Regions from separate parts of the Faecalibacterium sp. IP-3-29 genome, predicted to be linked through region 1. Evidence: riboswitches for the same ligand, from Rfam matches in the RefSeq annotation. Region 1 holds a riboswitch; each other region holds the start of a gene.
What was found. A riboswitch is a leader RNA that binds a small molecule or an ion and turns the genes downstream of it on or off. The one in region 1 is predicted to bind cyclic di-GMP.
Positions count from the first base shown of each region.

Region 2: linked by a shared signal. The riboswitch ahead of MTP40_RS12140 (hypothetical protein) and the one ahead of MTP40_RS08395 (CAP domain-containing protein) in region 1 are both predicted to bind cyclic di-GMP.
Region 3: linked by a shared signal. The riboswitch ahead of MTP40_RS12820 (InlB B-repeat-containing protein) and the one ahead of MTP40_RS08395 (CAP domain-containing protein) in region 1 are both predicted to bind cyclic di-GMP.
Region 4: linked by a shared signal. The riboswitch ahead of MTP40_RS13890 (leucine-rich repeat protein) and the one ahead of MTP40_RS08395 (CAP domain-containing protein) in region 1 are both predicted to bind cyclic di-GMP.

Region 1 is NZ_CP094471.1:1,765,405-1,770,868, forward strand. Features, by position in the region: gene rnhA (ribonuclease HI) at 1-154, shown strand, start outside; gene MTP40_RS08390 (hypothetical protein) at 151-663, shown strand; gene MTP40_RS08395 (CAP domain-containing protein) at 773-1,576, opposite strand; cyclic di-GMP riboswitch class I at 1,709-1,784, opposite strand; cyclic di-GMP riboswitch class I at 1,910-1,985, opposite strand; gene bilS (flavodoxin family protein BilS) at 2,103-2,606, opposite strand; gene bilR (bilirubin reductase) at 2,634-3,761, opposite strand; gene bilQ (bilirubin utilization transcriptional regulator BilQ) at 3,763-4,188, opposite strand; gene MTP40_RS08415 (sulfate/molybdate ABC transporter ATP-binding protein) at 4,311-5,357, opposite strand; gene modB (molybdate ABC transporter permease subunit) at 5,354-5,464, opposite strand, start outside.
Region 2 is NZ_CP094471.1:2,537,538-2,543,001, reverse strand. Features, by position in the region: gene MTP40_RS12155 (ABC transporter ATP-binding protein) at 1-480, opposite strand, end outside; gene MTP40_RS12150 (helix-turn-helix domain-containing protein) at 608-1,453, shown strand; gene MTP40_RS12145 (MATE family efflux transporter) at 1,501-2,802, opposite strand; cyclic di-GMP riboswitch class I at 3,068-3,143, shown strand; gene MTP40_RS12140 (hypothetical protein) at 3,305-5,308, shown strand.
Region 3 is NZ_CP094471.1:2,687,615-2,693,078, forward strand. Features, by position in the region: gene nrdG (anaerobic ribonucleoside-triphosphate reductase activating protein) at 1-55, shown strand, start outside; gene MTP40_RS12820 (InlB B-repeat-containing protein) at 367-2,565, opposite strand; cyclic di-GMP riboswitch class I at 2,680-2,754, opposite strand; gene MTP40_RS12825 (RecQ family ATP-dependent DNA helicase) at 3,052-4,632, opposite strand; gene MTP40_RS12830 (glycosyltransferase family 2 protein) at 4,921-5,464, shown strand, end outside.
Region 4 is NZ_CP094471.1:2,888,957-2,894,420, reverse strand. Features, by position in the region: gene MTP40_RS13890 (leucine-rich repeat protein) at 1-2,542, opposite strand, end outside; cyclic di-GMP riboswitch class I at 2,796-2,872, opposite strand; gene MTP40_RS13885 (putative ABC transporter permease) at 3,114-4,163, opposite strand; gene trmB (tRNA (guanosine(46)-N7)-methyltransferase TrmB) at 4,165-4,917, opposite strand; gene MTP40_RS13875 (alanyl-tRNA editing protein) at 5,087-5,464, opposite strand, start outside.

The DNA.
Region 1 (5,464 bases):
CCCCGACCTGTGGGAACAGGCATTGGAGCAGGAAGCCCGGCACAAGATCACCTATGTCTGGGTCAAGGGCCATGCAGGCCACCCGGAAAACGAGCGCTGCGACCAGCTGGCCGTGGCACAAAGTCAGGCACACGGAGGGAGACAGGGACGATGAGCGATACATTTCTGCCCGGCAGCGGGTTCGATACCTATGAACAGCAGGACAAGGTGCTGGTGGGCCTGTGCGGCGGCACGGGCTGCAAAGCAGCTGTCCGCATTTTACAGCAGCAGGGCTTTGCGGTGATGGGCGCTGTGGTGCGTCTGTGCACCGATGACCCCGTTGTGGATGCCGCCAGGGAAGCCGCCAAGGCTCTGGGCATCGAGTGCATCACCCTGAATGCCAGCGAACTGGCCAGCCAGCTGGCCGAGGAGACCGCTGCCCCGGCCGACCTGCGCTTCCCCGCCCTGCTGGCGGCGGCTGACCGGCTGGGCATCCAGTACATTGCCACCGGCCACCGCGCCCGGGTAGAGACTGGTGCGGACGGCGTGCACGTCCTCTGCCCTGCCGAAATTGCGGACGAGAGTGTCCGGCTTGCCGCCCTGCCGCAGGAAACGCTGGGCCGGCTCATCCTGCCCTTGGGCGATTTCAGCCCCGAGGATGTGGCTGAGATGGCAGCAGAATAAAAAGCAAAAGAGATGCACCCCGCCTTCCTGAAACCGGTTCAGGGAGCGGGGTGCATCTCTTTTTGCTCTGTTTTATTTTATCGTACAACGCTCAATGGAAGTCATCCGCTTACTTTGCGAAGATCTGGATCCAGTTGTGGCCCCACTGAGAATTGGCATCGTAGTTGTAGCCAAGGCACATATACTTGGCGGCAGGGTCCATGATATTGACACGGTGGCCTTCCGAAGCCATCCAGTCTGCAACGACCTTTTCGGGCGTGGTCTCGCCCCAGGCGGCATTCTCGCCGGTGGCGGTATCAGACACGCCGTACTCTTTCAGCACGGTGAAGCAGTTGGTGCCATCGGGGCGGGTGTGGGAAGCGACCTTTGCCACTTCCTTTGCGCGCTCAGCGTTGACCAGCGCCAGCACTTCCTGTGCGAAACCGTTCTCACTGGTGCCGCGGGCGTAGGTAAAGATCATCACCCAGTAATTGCCGTACTCGCCGCCCTCGTAGTAGCCAATGCCAACGGAGGTGGCATCCTTGTCCAGCATCCGCTCCTTGAAGAAATCGTAGCGATTCCAGGCGGCGACCACGTCCGAAGCATTCTCAGCAGCTGCCCAGTAGTTCTCGCCCACAGAAACATCGTCCACACCGTACTCCGGCAGGATGGTGAACTCGCGGCTGCCATTGGGGCGGTTGTAGGAATAATTGACGGTAAGTTCTTCTGCACGGGCCTGTGCGGCAGCATTCAGTGCGCTGCTGCCCATGCTCAGAGGAGCCACACCGGCCTGTGCACGCTCTGCGTTGACGAGCTGCAGCAGCTCATCGGCCTTGGAAGCTGCGTGTGCGGGCATTGCCAGAACAAACATCAGGCAGATGAATGCGGCGCAGCAGACCAGATTCTTCAGGACTTTCATCGAAGCGTTACGCATGGTGTTGAACCTCTTTTGTGTTGCCCCATGAAAAAAGGTGTCGATTGCTGGTATACTCGGCAATCGACACCTGATGCTTCAGATGAAGGTCACTCAACACCCAATCTCCGCTGTGGAGACCCTCAGGTGATGAGAAGCAACTGGCTGCCATTTTACAGGCCCTATAGCTTTGCGTCACAGCCTTTCGACTGCTTTGCCGAGGATATTCAGTTTTGCGTGCCTTTCTTCTTTTGGGAAGAAATTTGAGAACGAAAAAAGGTGTTGTTCTGCAATACACTCAGCAAAACAACACCTAGAAATTCTAAGCAGGTCACCCAAAGAAAAATTTCTTTGAGAAGCAGCTGGCTGCCATTTTACAGGCCCTGTAGCTTTGCGTCACAGCCTTTCGACTGTTTTGCCGAGAATATTCAATTCACCTTGAGGAACTGTTCCCATTTCCTCGACATTATCCTACCACATCGGGCAGAACCTGTCAACTGTTTTGGAGCAGCTTTCTCAAAAAACTGCTTTTTGAAGAGTTCTTCCGTTATGCCTGCACCTCTGCCGCCTTTTTGCGCAGCTGGTCGAGGTCTGCGGCATCCGGGTGAGCCAGCGCCTTGTCAAAATTCTCGATCAGCATCTCGAGGTTGGGTGCATGGTTGGGCTGCTGCAGCATCTTTTCGTACTGCTGGCGCACAGTCATGGGCATCTTGCCCTGGCACATATAAGTTCCAATGACCGTGTTGCTCTCATCCAGCGACTTCTGCACCGCTGCCAGGATCTGCTCGAAATATTCCGCACTGCCGCCAAAGCCTGCGGTGCCGAACAAAAAGACCTGCTTCCCCTTCAGGGTCTGCAAAAAGGCGGTGAGGGTGTCATCGGCATGGCCCTTGTCCGTCCAGAAGCCGATGTAAAGGGTCTCAGCCTCCAGTGCCTCCGGGGCCGGTGCTCCGAAGTAGGTGCACTCATTCTGGGGCAAGCTTGCGCGAAGGGTGTCGGCCAGCAGGCGGGTGTTGCCGGTCTTGCTGCTGAAAACGATGGCGTAGCTCATGGTCATTCTCCTTTATTATGTTTGATATCAGATGCTTCCCTGTTCTTTTGCGTTCAGGGCATCATAGATACAGCGGGTGCCCTGATGGGCGATCAGGCCGCCCAGGCACTTCTTGTTGCAGCGGACACAGCGGTGGATCTTTGCCGCATTGCCGCTCTGCAGTTTGTTGACCCAGTTGGGGTCGGCCAGCAGCTGGCGGCACATTGCCGCACACTGGATGCGGCCGCTGGCAAGCTGCTGCTCCACAAAATCGGGGTCGTTCAGGCCGCCCACACCGCAGAGCGGCACGCTGGTATACCGGCGCACCTCATCGCAGAACTTGAGGAAGCAGCCGGTCTCCTTGAACTCGGGGTGGCTGGCCGACGGGATGGTATTTTCCAGCGCAGAGTGGTTGGCCAGTGTCACATGGAAGCTGGTCACGCCTGCCTGCACCAGCAGGGGCACGAACACGGCCAGTTCCTCCTCCACCACACCGGCGTTGCCGTAATGGGGGTTCTCCTGCCGGACAGCCAGCTTGTAGTCAATGGCCATGCCGGGCACAGCGGCGTGCACTGCCTTGACAGCTTCCACGGCAAAGCGGGCGCGGCGCTCGGCACTGCCGCCGTATTCATCGGTGCGGTGGTTGAAGATGGCGGAAGAGAAGCTGCCGCACATCCGGTCGCCGTGCACCTGCACCATGTCAAAGCCCGCCTGCTTTGCCAGCACAGCAGCCTTGCCAAAGCCCGCGATGATCTGATGGATCTTTTTCTGGGACATCTTGGTGATGTAGGGGCCCACGGCATCGTTCATCCGCTCCCGCAGCTGGTCGGGGGTGATTTTTTTCATCAGCATCCCCGGGATGCACTTGATGATGGACATCATGTCGGTATCGGTCTGGTGGAGCTGGGCGCAGACCTTGCAGCTGTATTTGTGGGCGATCTCGCAGATCTGCTGATAGAAGGCAAAGCCCTTTTTGTCAAACAGGGACTTCTCGAACCGGCTCTTGGCCACCGGCACGTCGCCGATGATGATCATGGCGCAGCCGCCCTTGGCCAGCCGCTCCATCTCCGCCAGATATTCCTCGTCCGAAAGGCCGAAGGTGGTGGGGGCAAAGATAATGCGGTTCTTCAGCTGCATTCCACCGTAATCAATGGGGCTCAGGATGGTGTCGTACATGTTACACACTCTCTTTCCTCGTCCGTGCTGCCTTTTGCAGCAGGCTCAGGAGCTGGTGCTGTTCCTCTTCGGTCAGCCCGCTCAAATTTTGTGCATCCCAATCGAAAAATACCTGGTGGCAGGTCCGGAATGCTCTCTCACCCGCCGGGGTCAGCCCCAAATGATAACTGCGGCCCTGCTTTTCCCGGGTCATAAAGCCATCTTCCACCAGCTTGATCACGCTGCGCTGGCAGTGGCCCCAGTCCAGGTGCAGGTTTTTGGTCATCTCAGCCGGGGTGCAGCCGGGATGTTTGCCCACGTAGATCACAAAATACATCATGCCACAGCTCAGGCCAAACTCCTGCAGCTGCTGGGTGGTGTAGGCTGTGAACTGCTTGTAAAACTCCATCACGTAGAAGGATATGGTCGATTGGATCACTCTTTGCATCTCCTTTACTTGACAAGGTCTAGTATAATCACATTACTTGATAAAGTCAAGTACTTTTTTCAAAAAAATTCTCCCTGCTCCGTATTTCTGTTTCGGGAGCAGGGAGAGAACGATTTTTTGCCTCAGACCAGCGGCATGATATTTTCCGGGGCGGCAGCAAGGCAGGCGGGTGCTTTTGGCGGCGGGGCCGCCAGCGTCTCCTTGGACACCTTCCACCACAGGCGAGTCTCACCGCCGGGCAGGGTGAAGATCATGTTCCAGTCAAAGGGATTCTCACTGGTGGAGACAGCCTGCACCGGCAGGCTGTTGGGGGTGCCGGGAGCGCAGGGCGCAAAATCATGGGCGCGAATGCCCACGGCACGGCAGCCCTCGGGCACCGGCAGAGCCACGGTCAGCGGCTGTTCCCAGCCCGCCAGATGAACGGTATGCTCCCCCACCCGGGTGCAGGGCAGAATGTTCTTGCAGCCGGTCAGGCGGGCGGCGGCACGGGTGCGGGGGTCGGCAAAGACCTCCTTGGTCGTACCTACCCGGAGCACCTCGCCGCTGTCCATCACGATCATCTCCCTGCACAGGCGGTAGGCCTCGTCCCGGTTGTGGGTCACCAGCAGGGCTGTGCCCGCAAATCCGGCCAGCAGGCTGCCCACCTCCCCCTCCACCTCCTCGCGCAGATAGCTGTCCAGCGCACTGAACGGCTCGTCCAGCATCAGGATGCGGGGTTGGGCCGCCAGGATGCGGGCCAGGGCGGCACGCTGCTGCTGTCCGCCTGAAAGCGCGCCGGGCAGGCGCTTGGCCAGTTCCTCCAGCCGCATAGCCCGCAATGCCTCGGCACAGGCAGCCCTGCGGGCGGCAGGGTCTTTTTCCTTTTTCAGTGCGCTGAGGATATTCTGCTCCACGGTCATGTTGGGGAACAGGGCGTAGTTCTGGAACAGCAGACCCACATTGCGCTGCTGGGGCGGCAGGTCGATGCCCTGAGCGCTGTCGAACAGCACCCGGCCATCCAGCACGATGCGTCCCTCGTCCGGCCGGACGATGCCTGCAATGCAGCGCAGGGTCATGCTTTTGCCGCAGCCGGACGCGCCCAGAAGGGCGGTGGCGGTGTCCCCTGCCGTGAACGCAGCGTGGAGAGTAAAGCCATCAAATCGCTTGGTCACATTTACTTCCAGGCTCATGCGCGTTTTCCTCCCTGCTTCTGCCTGCGTTCCAGCAGGTTGACTGCCAGCAGCACCACCGCCGAGATGACGATATCCACCAGCACCCACTGCATGGCCCCGGCTTC
Region 2 (5,464 bases), 770 kb from region 1:
GTCCAGCAGGAAGACTGCCGGGTTACGAACCATTGCACGGCCCAGAGCAACACGCTGACGCTGGCCGCCGGACAGAGCCTTGGGCTTGCGGTCCAGCAGGTGCTCGATCTCCAGGATCTTGGCAGCCTCGTGAACGCGGCGGTCGATCTCGTCCTTCGGGGTCTTGCGCAGCTCCAGACCGAAAGCGATGTTCTTGTAAACGGTCATGTGGGGGTACAGAGCGTAGCTCTGGAACACCATGGCGATATCACGATCCTTGGGGGGAACGTCGTTGATCAGGCGGCCGCCGATGTACATTTCGCCCTTGGAGATCTCCTCCAGACCGGCGATCATGCGCAGGGTGGTGGACTTGCCGCAGCCAGAGGGGCCGACGAAGATGATGAACTCCTTATCCTGGATCTCCAGGTTGAAGTCGGTAACAGAAGGAGCGGTAGCGCCCGGATAGATCTTGTAGATGTGCTGGCAGCTAATCGAAGCCATAGGTCATTGCCTCCATTAAAATTTTTCTATGTTACGGCACCTTGACGGTGCACGCTCTCGTTGATATTATAATAACAGATAACTTTGTGATATAAAATAGCATTTTATTGATTTGAGGTGTCAGATATTGCTTTATGATTGGACAAGCACCGCAGCCCTTGGCGTGGTGCGGGATATCCAGCCCAAAGACCCCCTGACCCTGACCGGCGAGGGGCTGTGGGTCTGCCTGATCTCCAGCGGCAGATGCACTGCCAGCCTGACCGATGCCTCGCCCTCCCCGGCGGGCAGCGCACTGATCCTGCCGCCCCAGAGCGCGGCGGCGGGCCATCTGGTGCTGAGCCGCGCCCCGTTGACCCTGACCCCGGAAGGGGAGAGCCACCTGCTCTGCATCCAGCTGACCGGGCAGGCGGCGGTGCAGTTCCTTGCCGGGCTGACGGAGCTGCCGTTCCTGGCCCGGGGCGAGACCTGCCCCGCCGCCGCAGAGCTGCTGGGCCGCCTTGCCGCCGAGGCCGATACACCCCGCAGCCGGGTTGCCAGCCAGCTGGCCTTTGCCCTGCTCTGTGAGCTTGCGGGGGCCGACAGCGCCGCCCCGCCCCTGCCGCCGCTGGTGGAGGCCGCCATTGAGGATATCCGCCAGAACTACGCTGGCCTGTACGGCGTGGAAGAGCTCAGTGAGCGGCTGGGAGTCTCCAAGAGCCACCTTGTCCGCACCTTTACCGCCGCCGTGGGGGTGCCCCCGGGGCGATACCTGACCACCGTGCGGGTGGAAGCTGCCATGCGGCTGCTCCTGCACCGGGAATACACGCTGGATGTCATTGCCAGCCTGTGCGGCTTCTCAGGGGCCAACTACCTGTGCCGGGTGTTCAAAAAAGAGACCGGCCAATCCCCCGCACAGTGGCGGGCCTTGGCCGGTCAGACAGCACGGCCCCTCAGCCCGGCGGAAAGCCAGCGGGAGCAGGCACTGTATATTTAAAATGTTCAGGAGCCGGGGCAGCACCCGGCTCTTTTCCGTGGAGGCGTTCAGCCGCACACAGACTGCGGGCGCTTGAGCAGGAACACCGTCAGGGCCAGCGTGATGGCCTCGGCGGCGGGGAAGGCCGACCACACGCCGTTCATGCCGAACAGGGCGCTCAGAATCAGCGAGCAGGTGACGATGGCGGCCACGCCCCGGCTGACCGAGGTGATGGTGGCCTCGGTGGGGCGGTTGACCGCACCCAGATAGCCCGCCGCAACAATATTACAGCCTGCAAAGAAGTAGCCCAGGAAGTAGATGCGCATACCGCTGTGGGCATATTCGGCCATCAGTGCAGAGCTCTCGCTGTTGAAGAGGGCAACAAAGGTATCGGTAAAGCCAAACACGGCACTGTACAACACCGCCGCCAGCGCCAGCGCAGTGCCGCAGCCCAGCAGAAGCAGCTTTTTTGCTCCGGTCATCTCGTTTTTGCCGTAGCACTGGCTGATCAGCGGCTGGGCACCCTGGGCCACGCCGTTGAAGATGGCTGTTGCCACCAGCGCAAAGTTTGCCACTACGCCGTAAGCGGCCACGCCCACGTTGCCCGCCAGCCGGAGCAGCAGGAAGTTGAACACGGTGGTGGTCACGGCAGAGGAAAGCTCCCCGACAAAACCGGAGATACCAAGCTGGCAGCTCTGCACCAGCAGCCGGGCCGAGGGGTCCTGCCGGACAAAGGTGAGCGTGTTGCTCTTTTGAAAAAAGTGGCGGCTGCAGATGGCGATGCTGAGCACCGGCGAGATGGCCGTTGCCAGCGCCGCGCCGGGCAGGCCCAGCCCCATGGGGAAGATGAAGATGTAATCGAACACCACATTGAACAGGCTGCCGCTCAGGGTGGCCACCATGGCAAGGGACGGGTCGCCGTCGTTGCGGACGAAGGCCGAGAAGATGTAGTTGCACATGAAGAAGGGCGTGAACAGCAGGAAGATGCGGGTGTAGTTCAGGCCCAGCGCCACAATGTCCCCATCGCCGCCCATGAGCTGCAGAAGCGTGCCCGGGCAGAACGCGCCTGCCAGCATGAACGGGATGGCGATCAGGCAGGCGCAGAGGATGGCGTTGGAAAAAAACCGCTGCGCCCGCGCCTCGCCCTGCGCCTGCAGAATGGCGTACCGGGTGGCCGCACCCAGGCCGATCATCGAGCCGAAGGCAAAGATCAGGTTGTACATGGGCAGGCAGAGGTTCAGCAGGGTCACGCCGTCGGTGCCCGCCGCCTGGGCGATGAAATAGGTGTCGGCCAGAATATAGCACGATGTGCCGATCAGACCGAAAATATTCTGCGACACATACTTGAAGAACTGCTTTGTCAGGTTCATGGATGCTTCCTTTCCGCAGGGAGAATAGGGGAGTGAAACGTAAAAACGACTACTACTATATCATAAAACCTGGCATATTTCAACGAAAAAGCGAGAAAACACGCCGCCTTTTCCCAAACGGAACACTTCTCCCCGGGGAGATGCTGCTATCCGAAAATGCCATACAGATACTTCCCTTTTTGTGCAACTTGCCAAAGATGGTTTTGGGTTATTGACAAAAAAAAAAAAAAGTCTTATGATTTTTGTGTAAAATGCCACATTGAAACAGAAGAATCGGCAAACCAGTCGAAAGGCTGCGACGCAAAGCTAAAGGGCCTGTAATATGGCAGCCAGCCGCACTTTCTCAACCATACCGCACATGGGCATCACCTCAAGGGGCGGTAGATTCCCAAAGTACAAAACGCAGAGCGTTGTACCAGCCATTTGGCCGGTGCGGCGCTCTTTTTGCTTTGTGCGGGCATGGTTATATTTTGGGAGTAATTCATAAAAGGAGGAAAACGATATGAAGTTGAAACGACTTGTCAGCGCTGTCTTAGCGATTGGTATGGCTCTGACCATTCTGCCCACTGCGGCGTTTGCAGCTGGAAATGATATCGTGCCATCTGAAGTCGGAGGTCTTGAAATTACCGAGGAAGGGTATCCAAAAGTACCAGACGAGACACCTGGCTCAATTGTAGTTAATGGTGTAACTGTCACTAGAACAAATATTACAACAAACGCTACTGGTCCACTTGATAAATGCACTGGTGAAGGTTGGTGGTGGACACCATATAGAAACAAGCCTGGTTCTGGTACAATGACTATCGCTTCTGGTTATTCATATAAGGGGTCAAAAATCCGGAATGAAATTGTTTTATATAATCAGGGAACTATCAATGGCGGAAAGTATAGATATGTTAATAACTCCGGTACGATAAACGATTGCTATGTACATCAAATCATTAATAGTGCCGGTGGCGTTATCAATGGCGGAACTTACTATGAAATGATAAAAACCAATTCGGGTACAATTAATCGTGCAGTATTCAAATTAAAGTCAAATTTGACAGACGCACACGAATTGACTGCTCAAGGTTGCATAATTAATGAAGACTTACAGGATCATGTATATACCGTTGGTGATCCAAAAGTAACAATCGCTTTCAAAGATACTCGAAAGAAAGTTAGTGGTTGGTTCATCAATGGTGAGAAAGTAGATGAAACCACTTTGCCCGGTGCTGTTGCTGGTCGTGATGGAGACTATGCTACCCTGACTTTTACCATGCCGACCGACAGAGATGTCGAAATTACCGTCAGCAAAATCGCAACTCCCTTAAAAATCGAAAACGGTCTACCGGTTGATAGCCTCGGTTCGTATTTCGGCAGCCCGTATGATGGCTGGACTTATAACAGCGGTGTGGAGACCAAAGAACTGAACAAAGCCATGACAATTGAAGATTGGTACACTGCTGATCTTGAAAACAATGCAGTAAAATGGCGTATCACAAATAACGGCATACTCCAGAACGGCATCATCAGAAATAGTGTAACCAACAATGGCACTGTTAAGGATGTCACTGCCACAAGTTACTTTACCAACAATGGTACAATTGAAAGCGGTGTATTCAGCCGTTACACAAACTTTGGTGAGCAGAACCCTGCTGTCCGTTGGGTAACTGTGAATGGCGGCACCGTGAACGGTATGACCACCGCCGGTGTTGTCGGCGAGCAGGAAGTCACCATTACCGCCCCAGATGGCTTCAAGTGCTGGTCTGTTGCCGGTGATACCGATTTCACCCTGACCGAAGAGCAGAAGCATACCAACCCGCTGACTTTGAAGCTGAACGGTGAGGACAAAGGCACTATCATCTTGACCGCACAGAGCGAGGAAGGCTATTACCCTCTGAACCTGACCGACGGTAAGGCTTACAGCGTAACTGCCGACGGCGCAAAGGATAAGGAGATCACTGCCGCCCGTGCTGGTGATACTGTGATTCTGGAAGCAGATGCCACTCTGATTCCTGACGGTATGGTCTTTGACCGCTGGGAAATCACCGGTAATACTGAGCTGACCGGTGGTTTTGATGCCAGTGCTGAAAAGACACAGTTCATCATGCCCAATACGGGTGTGACCATCCGTGCAATGTACCGCATGGCCGATGTGGAAGAACCCGACGTGCTGGGAACTGTGGCTGTCGTGGCCACCGCCGGTGTAGGTGCAGCTGTTCTTGGCTGGACGGGCTACCAGCTGGGTACGGAGCTGTACCTGAAAACCGCTCTGCCCGCCGGTACTGCCATCCCCACAAACCGTGCCGAGCTGGCCCTGCTGGTGTGGAACCATGCCGGTAAGCCCGCACCCGCCGCAGTTCTGCCCGCTGATGCCACCGATACCCAGAAGGCCATTGCCTGGGCTGTGGAAAACGATCTGCTCAAGGCCGCAAAGGACAACGGCGAGACCTATGTGGATACCGATTCCGTGAGCCGTGTTGAAGTGATCCGCGTGTGGAATAAGGCACAGGAAAAGTAAACCCCACCGTCATCCCTTCGGGATGCCACCGCCCCTAATAGGGGCGGCCTTGGCAAAAAGGTGAAACTATCCGCCATGCCAAGGGCCCCCCTATTAGCGGGGGCTGTCGCTGAAAGCGACTGGGGGGTTGCCCCCACAACCGAACCATTCTCTATT
Region 3 (5,464 bases), 920 kb from region 1:
AAAGGCCCCCGTCTGGTGGGAGGACGAAAAAGTCTTTGCGACACACACCATGTAAAGAAAACCGCAAATAACCAGAAATGCCGCCCTGAGCTTTTTACGGCTCAGGGCGGCATTTCCGGTTTTGGGAATATAATCAGTGAATGGCTTGATTGGTTAGCATCCTCACCCTCTCCGTCATTGCTTGCGCAATGCCACCTCCCCTAGTAAGGCAACGACGACGACCGCCGCCAGTGGCGGAAGCAGGGAGGAGTTGTTGGGGCAGCGGCCAGCAGGACGCAAGTGCAAAACCTTGCACGATGCGGACGCTGGGAGCCGCAACCCGTACGCTGTCGCCGCAGGCGACTGAGAGGTTGTACGAAGGATATCTTACCCCTTCATCTCCTGCGCCTTATTCCAAGTCTGGATAACTTCCCAGCGGCTCACAGAAGCGTCTGCGGCCTTATCGGCGGAGATGAGCTGGTTCTCGATGGCCCAAGTCAGAGCCTTCTGTTCATCGGTGGCATCGGGAGCCATCACAGCGGCAGGGGCAGGCTTTCCGGCTTCAGTCCAGACCAGCTTTGCCAGTTCGGCGGTGTTCTGCGGGATGGCCACACCATCGGGCAGGACAGTGTTCAGATACAGCTCGGTGCCGATCATGTAGCCGGTATAACCAACCACAGCAGCGCCCACACCGGCGGTTGCCACCATGGCAACGGTGCCCAGAACGTTGGGTTCCTCGGGCTGGTCGGCCATCCGGTACATCGCACGGATGCTCAAAGTCTGTGCAGGCATCTTGAAGCTTGCAGTGGCGGCATGGGAATCAAAACCGCCCTCTTCCAGCGTCAGAGCCACATCCGCAGGGGAAATCTCCCAGCGGTCGAACACCATGCCCTCCGGGGCATCGGCAGCGGTCAGCTTGACGGTATCGCCTGCCTTGGCAGAGGTGATCTCTGTGCCGTCGGCATTGGTGGCGGTGCCATCGGTCAGGCTCATCCGGTAGTAGCCTTCCTTGACCTGTGCGGTCAGGGTAACGCTCCACTCGTCGTCGCCGTTCAAGGTCAGGTCAAATGCAGTGGTATTGCCCACCTGCTTGGTGATTGCTTCTTCATAGCTCGGGTCGGCAGTGACTTCCCAGCCGGTCCAGGAGGTTGCATCTGCTTCCACGTTCAGGGTCTGGTTGCCCACAACGCCCACCAAGCCGGAGATGCCGTTGGCGGTGCAGTTGTTCAGAGTGACCCAGCTGAGTTTAATGTCGGGCTGATTGTCGAAGCTTGCATATCGTGAAAAAATACCGCCATTAGTAAATCCGTAATTTTTAGTAACAGTATTATCTGGATTTGTTTTGGATACAGAGGCATTTGAATAGCGATCGGTAAATGTACCATTATTTACTGTGCCATAATTGCTTACGCTGAAATTAAATATACCGTCATCGATAGTTCCGAAGTTTCTTACAGAAGTATTAAATTTCCCACCCTCAATCTTGCCGGTTTCTTCGTTTCTAAGAGTGCCCTCAGACGGATTTTCAGAGATAAAAATACCCCCATTGATGATGCCGAAATTTTTGATATTCCAATCGACCTCTGTATTTCCTAAATCAACGATACTATCAGTACCATCATCACACTTCTCTTTAATGGTTAAAGTGTTTGTATTAGAATCATAAATCCACCCATCATGTTCGCTACCAGAGTAAAGTTCGCCGTCTTTATCCACGGGAACTATTTTGCCATCAACAAGACCAATCGTATTCTCCGAAAGCGGAACCTTATCAACAGCGGCCTCAATATAGATATTTCCTGTATCAGGCACTGTAACCTGAAGCGTCTTATCATCAATTTTAATAATATAAGGAGAAAGGCTTTCGTCATAATTCCAATTACGGAATGTCTTGGAAGTAGCGATAACTTTGAAAGTATGGGGCTGATTCTTACCTACCATATAAACACTTTCATTAAAGACAACATCCTCCGGAAGGTTAGGAATCACCGGAATAATCGAGCATCCGGGTGCTTTCAGATACTGATATGTCGTCGATGTAAAATTATCCGGAAGCTGGCAAATCAGACCACCGGTAAGCGTTCCCTTTGTCATTTCAAAGCTTCCGTAGACAATTCCATTCTCGAACTCTGTGTTATCAGATACAGTAGAAGTGTAATTCTTGATATATCCACCTTTCACTATTCCAGATGAACGTGCATCGATCGATTCGAATTGTCCATTCTCAATCGTTGAAAAGTTATAAACACATTTCTGAAAGATGCCATCTTTGATTATTCCAGCTTGGTTGCGAACCTCACATGGGATAGTATTTGGCACTTCAGCATTGACTTCATTAGGATCAAAAGTAGCAGTGAAATTTAATTTATATGATGACGCATCACTACCTGACCATGACCAATTATAGGCATGATCAACAATGATCATACCATTAACCGCATTTTTCCCTTTGGTATCCGGCTGGTCACCAATAAAACTAAGATGATTCACATACGTAGGTTTATCTGCCGCAAACGCCGCCGTGGGCAGCATTGTCAAAGCCATGCCAACGGCCAGAATGGCGCTGACAAGTCGTTTGAGTTTCATTGTGATTCCTCCTTTAGAGTCTACCCCAAATGTGTATTGCACCCACCGCAAACGTAAAAAAGCGCCGCACCTGCCCCGAAAGGCTGGTGTGGCGCTGTGGATGTACTTCTTGGGAAGTGCAGCTGGTTGCCCGGTCTGGGCCCTTTAGCTTTGCGTCGCAGCCTTCCGGCTGGTTTGCCAATTCTTCTGTTTTGCGGGGGTGCTCTTGCACATCCTATTATACCCCCCCCCCCCTACATATAAATCAAGTGTTTTTGTCATGTTCGGAATATGTTACAAATATAGTCTATTTTTTAGTGTAGTTTGACTGGGATGGGGGGTGGCCCTCTCCGTCATTGCTGCGCAATGCCACCTCTCCCTTCGGGAGAGCTGTCGAGCGATAGCGAGACTGAGAGGGTGAGGCCGTCAAAGAGTGACGAAACCAGAAATGCCGCCCGAGCTTTTCAGCCCAGAGCGGCATTTCCGGTTTTTCCTTTCTGTTTTATGTTACCTTGAACTTACCATATCCTCAATGACACTCAGGAACTCCTGCCCATAGCGGGCGGCCTTTTTCTCGCCCACACCCGGGATATTGAGCAGTTCCTCCACGCTCAGGGGCTTTTTCAGCGCCATCTGGCGGAGGGTGGAATCATTGAACACCATATAGGCAGGGAGCTTCTGCTTTGCGGCCAGCCGCTTACGCAGGGCATAGAGGGCAGCCAGCAGCTTCTCGTCTGCTTCGCTGAGGGCATCTTCGTCGGCACGGCGGCGGGAGGCCGAGGCCAACCGCTTTGCACTGGCCGCGGCGCGCTGGCGGGCTTGTGCCGCCTGCTCCTCCACCTGTTCGGCAGCCTGTGCTGCCAGCAGACAGTTGGAACAGTTCTCGCACTTCTGGGGCGCGGCCTCGCCGAAGTAGCTCAGCAGATACCCCCGCAGGCAGCGCGGTGTGGTGGAGTAGAAGGTCATGTACTTGAGCCGTTCCTCTGCCTTGCGTGCCGCTTCGGCCTTGACATCCGCAGGCAGGCCGTTGTCAGCCTCCATCTCCTTGTCGATGAAGAACCGGATGGTGCGCACATCGGTGCCGGAATAGAGCAGGGTGCAGCGGGCTGGCTCCCCGTCACGGCCCGCGCGGCCCGCCTCCTGATAATAGCTCTCCAGATCCTTGGGCATATTATAATGGATGACGAACCGGACGTTTGGCTTATCGATGCCCATGCCGAAGGCATTGGTCGCCACCATGATCTGCACCCGGTCATAGAGGAAATCGTCCTGATTCTGCCGCCGGGTATCCGCATCCAGTTTGGCGTGGTAGGCTGCCGCACGGATTCCCCGGCTCTGCAGCAGGCGGGTGGTCTCGTCCACCTGCCGGGTGGTGCTGCAATAGATGATGCCCGCATTGTCCCGCTCCCTGAGCACAAGGTCGAGCAGAACTTTGGGCTTCTCGCTGGGCAGAGCCCTGCGGGTGGCAAAATAGAGGTTGGGCCGGTCGAAGCTGGTGGTCACCTCGTAGGGGGTGTGGAGTTCCAGATGGGTGCGGATGTCCTCCCGCACATGGGCCGTGGCGGTGGCCGTAAAGGCTCCCACCACCGGGCGCTTGGGCAGGCTGTCCACAAACGCCTTGATGCGCAGGTAGCTGGGGCGGAAGTCCTGCCCCCACTGACTGATGCAGTGGGCCTCGTCCACCGTGACCATGCTGATCTCCCGCTCCTGCGCAAACCGCTGGAAACCCGGCATCTCCAGCCGCTCCGGAGCCACATAGATGATCTTATACCACCCCTCCCGGGCGCGGCGGAGCATCAGGGCCTTCTGGTTGTCCGTCAGGCTGTTGTTCAGGAAAGCTGCCGCCACACCTGCCTGTACCAGCGCCCCCACCTGATCCTTCATCAGGCTCACCAGCGGCGAGACCACGATGGTGACGCCCGGCAGCAGCAGGGCCGGCACCTGATAGCAGATGGACTTGCCCGCACCTGTGGGCATCACGGCCAGCACATCCTGCCCGGCCAGCAGGCGGGAGACGATCTCCTCCTGACCCGGGCGGAAGCTGTCGTAGCCAAAGACTTTTTTCAGAATACTATGCGGACTTTCCATGGTTCCTCCTATCCATACAAAACCGCTCCGTCATTGCTTCGCAATGCCACCTCTCCTAGTAGGAGAGGCAAGTCTTGGCTCCCCTACCAGGGGAGCTGGACACAAAGCGGCCTGAGAGGTTTATAACCCAATCAGTATACCACAACTTCCCGGATAATTGTAAAACATCTCTGACATTTCCCACGTTCGATAGCATTTCCTGCACAAAAATGCTATAATATGGGTACATATCTCCATCCCGGCCCCTGCCTTGCGCATCTGCCGGAAAAGAGCAAAGGAGTATTTTGTATGGCTCAGAAATTGATCACTTTCGCCGTCCCGTGCTACAACTCGGCGGCATATATGCGCCACTGCATCGAGACCCTGCTCTCCGCCGGGGAGCAGGCCGAGATCATCCTGGTGGACGATGGTTCCACCAGGGATGACACCCCCGCCATCTGCGATGAGTACGCTGCCAAATGTCCCACCATCGTCAAGGCCATCCATCAGGAGAACGGCGGCCACGGCGAGGGCGTGAATCAGGGCATCCGCAACGCCACCGGCCTGTATTACAAGGTAGTGGACAGCGACGACTGGCTGGACGAAGCAGCCCTCAGGACCGTGCTGGCCAAGCTGAACACGCTGACTGCCCGGGGCACCGCGCCTGACCTGATGATCTGCAACTATGTCTACGAGCATGTGGAGGACAACACCAGCCACACCGTGCGCTACACCAACGTGTTCCCCCAGAACCGACTGTTCAACTGGACGCATGTCGGCCACTTCCGGCCCGACCAGAACCTGCTGATGCACTCGGTGATGTACCGCACACAGGTGCTGCGGGACTGCGGCA
Region 4 (5,464 bases), 1.1 Mb from region 1:
CATCGGGGTAGAGCAGTTCAGATTCGGGCATGGGCTTGCCTGCATCCTCCCACAGCATCATGGCAAGGGCGCTGCGGTTGCTGGGGAAGTAGGGCAGAGCCATCAGCTTGCCTGCAAATTCAGTGCCCAGAGAATAGGCCTGATAGCCCAGCACTGCACCGCCCACAGCGGCAGTACCAATGATCGCGGCAGTGCCCAGCACATTGGGCCCATCATCTTCAATGGTGGCATCACGGTACTGTGCGGCAATATCCGCATCACTGCTCATGGTGTTCATGGTAAAGGTGATGCTCTCAGCCTTGTAGTCCTGACCCAGCGGCAGGGAGAACTTGCCGGTAGACCAGATGTCAAACACCATGCCCTCAGGGATCAGGGTCTTGTCCAGCGTCACGGTCACTGTTGCGCCTTCCGGTACAGAGTAGGTCTTTTTGCCGGTGGTCTCGTCAGTAGTAACAGTCAGGGTATCGGTCACATCCTTGTCACCGTTTTTCACGGTAACAATGCCGCCGGTCACGGTCAGCGGGTGGCAGGCTGCGGTACCGGGGGTGTGGTCAGCGGCGGCATCACGGTACGTTGCAGACACATTCACACCACTGCGCATGGTAAAGGTGATGTTTTCTGCCTTGTAGTCCTGACCTGTGGGCAGGGAGGTAGACCAACCGTCAAACACCTTGCCCTCGGGCGCTGTGTTCTTGTCCAGCGTCACGGTCACTTCTGCGCCTTCCGGTACAGAGTAGGTCTTTTGGCCGGTGGTTGCGTCAGTGCTGCTGTTCAACTTGCTGGTCACATCGCTGCCGTCGTATTTCACAGTAACAGTGCCGCCGGTCACGGTCAGCGGGTGGCAGCTCGGAGCATCGGGGTCGAACTCCCAACCGGCATAGAGGGTGATGTCCTTTGTAATTGCGGTTTCGTCCACATCAAACTTGCCATCTTCGGGCTTGCCATCTGGGGTGGTGTACCAGCCGGTGAACTTGTAACCCGCACGGGTGGGATCATGGATGGCAGTCAGTTCGTTTGCCTTGGTATCAGTGATTTTTTCGGTCTTATAAACCGGCACCTCAGCGGAGTCGGTCAGGTTGCCGCCATTGGCATCAAAGGTCACATTGCAGAGGTAAAGAAAATTGCGGTTTTTCAGATCGGTGTTGGTAGAGTTTGCAAGCAGTTTATCTGCATCGGTTTTATTGCTGTTATAGTAGATGGCACCATTGGGAGTGTAAATATAGATAGGCTGTCCATCTTCGCCATAAATGGGGTCGCCATTTTCGTCCTTTTTGTAATCGGTAGCGTAGAAATACCCAGCCGTACAAGTGCTCAGATCATCCTGGAAGGAGGTCAATCCGGCAGGGAGCGTAATGGATTTCAGATTGAAGCAAAAGTCAAAGGTATCAGATTTAATGGTTGTTACATTTTTCGGGATGGTGATGGACTCGAGTTTTGAGCAATGCCCAAAAGCCTCCTTGCCAATGTCTGTCACACTGTCCGGCAGAGTGATCGAGGTGAGCTCTTGGCAGGATAAAAAAGCATCCGCACCGATGGTTTTCACTTCATCTTGCAGGGTGATCTCTGAAAGTGAGGTGCAATGGGAAAACGCACCATCCCCAATGCAAGTGACACGGGCGGGGATCTTAACATGATTCAAGTCGGAGCAAAACGCAAAGGAACCCTTGGCAATGGTTGTCAGGCTTTCAGGGAGGTTCACAGTGGCCAGGTTATCGCAATCATAAAACATATGAACTCCGGTTGACTGCACACCTTCGTCAATTTTGACGGAGGTAAGCCCACTGAGGTGGAATGCGAAATCACCGATCTCAGTGACCGTTCCGGGAATTTCAATCGAATCCAGGCTGGTGCAGGAATCAAAAGCATACGCTCCGATGGAAGTCAGACTTTTGGGAAGAGTGACGGTCTTCAGAGAAGAGCAAGAATAAAAGGCGTAATCGCCGATTTTCTGAACGTTGCCCGTTAATGAAAGCGATGTAAGAGATCTGCTTGAAAAGGCGTATTTTTCAATCGATGTGATAGTGGCATCAATGGTAAGAGATGTCATGCCACAGCTTACAAAGGCGTAATCGCCGATCGTTTGAAAGCTGCCAACTAACGAAAGTGATGTAAGAGAAGTACAGCTTCCAAAGGCATAGGCTCCTATCGAAGTGGCAACACCTTTGATGGTAAGAGAGTCCAAGTTGGAGCAATCTTCAAAGGCAGACTTACCGATGGAAGTGACGCTTTCTGGAATTGTGACGGATTGAATCTGGTTACAGAATGAGAGCAGAGTGTTATTTTTCGGATGATCAGGTGAATAGGTGCCAGAGAATGAAGATTCTCCCAAACCGGTTACAGGGTGGTCGTCCAACTTTTCGGGTATGGTGATGTCGTAGGAGCCAGTGCTTGTTGAAGCAACAGGGCCAAGAAAATCTGTGATGGTTGCATTACCGTCTGCATTTACCGTATAGGCATACTTGTAACCGTCAACGGTGGCTTCATATACAGTTGACGATGACGTGTCTGCCGCAAATGCCGTGACTGCCGACAGGGGCAGCATGGTGATCATCATGCAGACCGCAACCAATAAGCTGATCAAACGCTTAGGTCTCATAATTTTTTACTCCTTTTCCATGATATTCCCAAAAACTTTCTCTATTTCAACCAAAACAAAAGAGCGCCGCACCGGCCAAACGGCTGGTACGACACTCTGAACCCTTGCAGGCCCGCTGCGCGCTCGCTCTCCTGAAGGGAAGCCGACGCATCTTCACAAGGAGGTGCAAGGTTTCATGTTACCTTACCCGGATAGAATAACGTGCGGCTGGCTGCCATATTACAGGCCCTTGTAGCTTTGCGTCGCAGCCTTTCGACTGGCTTGCCGATTCTTCAGTTTTTAGCGGGAATAGCATATTGCACAGGATAAGATACTCTATTTTTTTTTTTGTCAATATGACGAAAATAGATTTGGAAGAGTATACAAAAAGGAGCGTACAATGTGGAAAACATAACGAAAACAAAATCCTGCGGCAGCACAAGATCTGCCTGACTTTATGGAGAATGCAGTGCAAGAAAAATGCCCCTGACCGAAAGAAGCCGGTCAGGGGCATTTGGGGTTGCTGCAGCGGTCAGGGTCAGTGCCTGCGCTCGTACTTCAGGCGCTCCCGCAGCTCGTCCAGAGAGCGGTGCTTTTCGCCGTGGCGCAGCTTGGGGTAAGCGCGGAGCATACGGCCCTTGCCAAAGTACTTGGAGCTCCGGGTGCGGGCGCGCATCTCCTCGCTGCGGGCCTGCAGCTCCTCGGCCAGCTGTTCCAGACGGAGCAGCTCTGCCGTGCGCTCTGCGGTGCCCTTGGCGGCCAGCTTGACGGCAGCGGCGGCCTCAGAGGCATTGAGCCGGGCCTCCTGCGAGGACTTGCGTGCGGCCTCCATGGCCTCGTCGGCCTTGGCGCGCAGGGCGGCAGCGGCATCCCGGGGGCTCAGCCTGGCGGCATTGTCCCGGGCCTCGGCAGCCGCCAGCTTGAGCTGCAGGCGGCTCTCGTCCATCTTCTGGTCCACATCCATGGCGGTGGTACCCAGCAGCTCGGTCATGGCATCGGACACGGCGTGCATACTGTCGGCCACCTTTTCCAGGGCATCCAGCTCACGGGCCAGGTCAGAGGCCGCAAAGGCGGTCACCACCACATCGGCGGCGTAGCAGGCGTACAGGATGCACATGAGAACAAAGCCCACCATCTGGGGGACCATCTCCACAAGGCCGGCGATCACGGGGTGAACGGCCTTCATCACCACAACGGTGCCCACGCCCCACAAAAGGGAGAACTCCAGGCAGATATATCCGCCGATGTTGAAGGGGAAGTCGCTGTAATCCCACCACCGGGTGTGGTAGAGCTTGTAGAGCGCCCAGCCGCCCGCCAGCTCCAGCACGCTGGGCAGGATCACGCCGCCGATATAGAGCAGCAACAGGTTGTCTACCAGCGGCGAAAGGGTGAACAGCACAATGATCATGCCAAAGCCGTAGATGGGGCAGACCGGGCCGTTCAGAAAGCCGCGGTTCACCAGCTGGCCGGTGGAAACGGCAGCATAGATGACCTCCAGACACCAGCCCAGGCAGGAGTAGATCAGGAAAAACGCCAGGATCTGATACAGCGAAAAGCCGCAGACCATGGTGTTGACAAAAAAGGACATCTTACGCCTCCTTTGCGGCGGCAGCAGCTTCCTCCGCAGCCTTCCTCTTTTTCAGGACCTTGGGCTCGATCCAGGTCACGGTCTCATCGCCGGGCAGCTTTTTGGCGATCAGGGCCTTGATCCTGATGCCCATTTCGGTGAACATCCCCTCGTGCTCGGTGCGGATGTTCCACTCCGGCTCGTTCTCGTGCAGGTCAAAGGTCTTCCAGGTGATCTCGTAGCCGGAAGCGGGGAAATACTCCAGGCTGTCGCGGAACAGGTCGTCGTCATCGGTCTTGAAGTAGATCTCGCCGCCGTCCTTCAGGAATTCGCGGTACTGGATGAGCTGGCGGGGATAGGTGAGCCGGTGCTTGTTGGAGGAAGCGTTCTTGCTCCACGGGTTACAGAAGTTGATGTAGATGCGGCTGACGGTATCCTCGGCGGTGAGCACGCCCTTGATGCGCTCGATGTCGGTGCTCATGATCTTCACGTTGTCGATGGGGCGGCCTGCCTCGGTGTAAGCGGCCTCGATCTTGCGCTTGGCAAGGATCAGCACCTTATCGGTGATGTCAATGCCCAGATAGTTGTTCTCCGGGTGGGCGCAGGCCAGCTGGGAGAGGAAGCCGCCCTTGCCGCAGCCCAGCTCCAGCACAAAGGGCTGCTCCGGGCGGGCATACTGTGCGTGCCACTTGCCGCCCCAGATCAGGGGCTCGTGGACGTGGAAATCGGCGGCCATCAGCTCATCGTGGGCGTAGGGTTTGAAACGCATTCTCATAGTTTGTTGTTCTCCTTAAAATTAACGTGGCTCGCCCTCTCAGGCGCTGACGCGCCAGCTCCCCCAAAGGGGGAGCCTTTGGCAGAAACGGATGGTTTTCCACACTGCCAAAGCCTCTCCCTTTGGGAGAGGTGGCTTTGCGAAGCAAAGACGGAGAGGGCGAGGATGCTTACCGGTCTTGCTTCTGCAAAAATTCTTTCACTTCCTCCGGCTCTGCGGCGCAGCTTCCCTGACAGATGCCGGGTTTGCCGCCGCCGCGGCCATTGAGGGCGGCGTTCAGGGCTTTGGTCAGGGCACGGACATCACCGCCCGCCTGGGCGATACAGTAGCCGGTGCCCTTTTCGTTGGGGGTCAGGGCCGCGCACAGGCCGGTGGTGGCTTCGCTCAGGCGGCTAGCCAGCCGGTGCAGGCCGTCCGGGTCCAGCCCCGGCACGATGCGGATGGCATCCGCACCGGGCGTTGCCTGCGCGGCCAGCGCGTCAAAGAGCTGGCTGCACAGTCCGAAGTGGGTGAATTTCAGGGCGGTGTACTCGTCATACACCCGGTG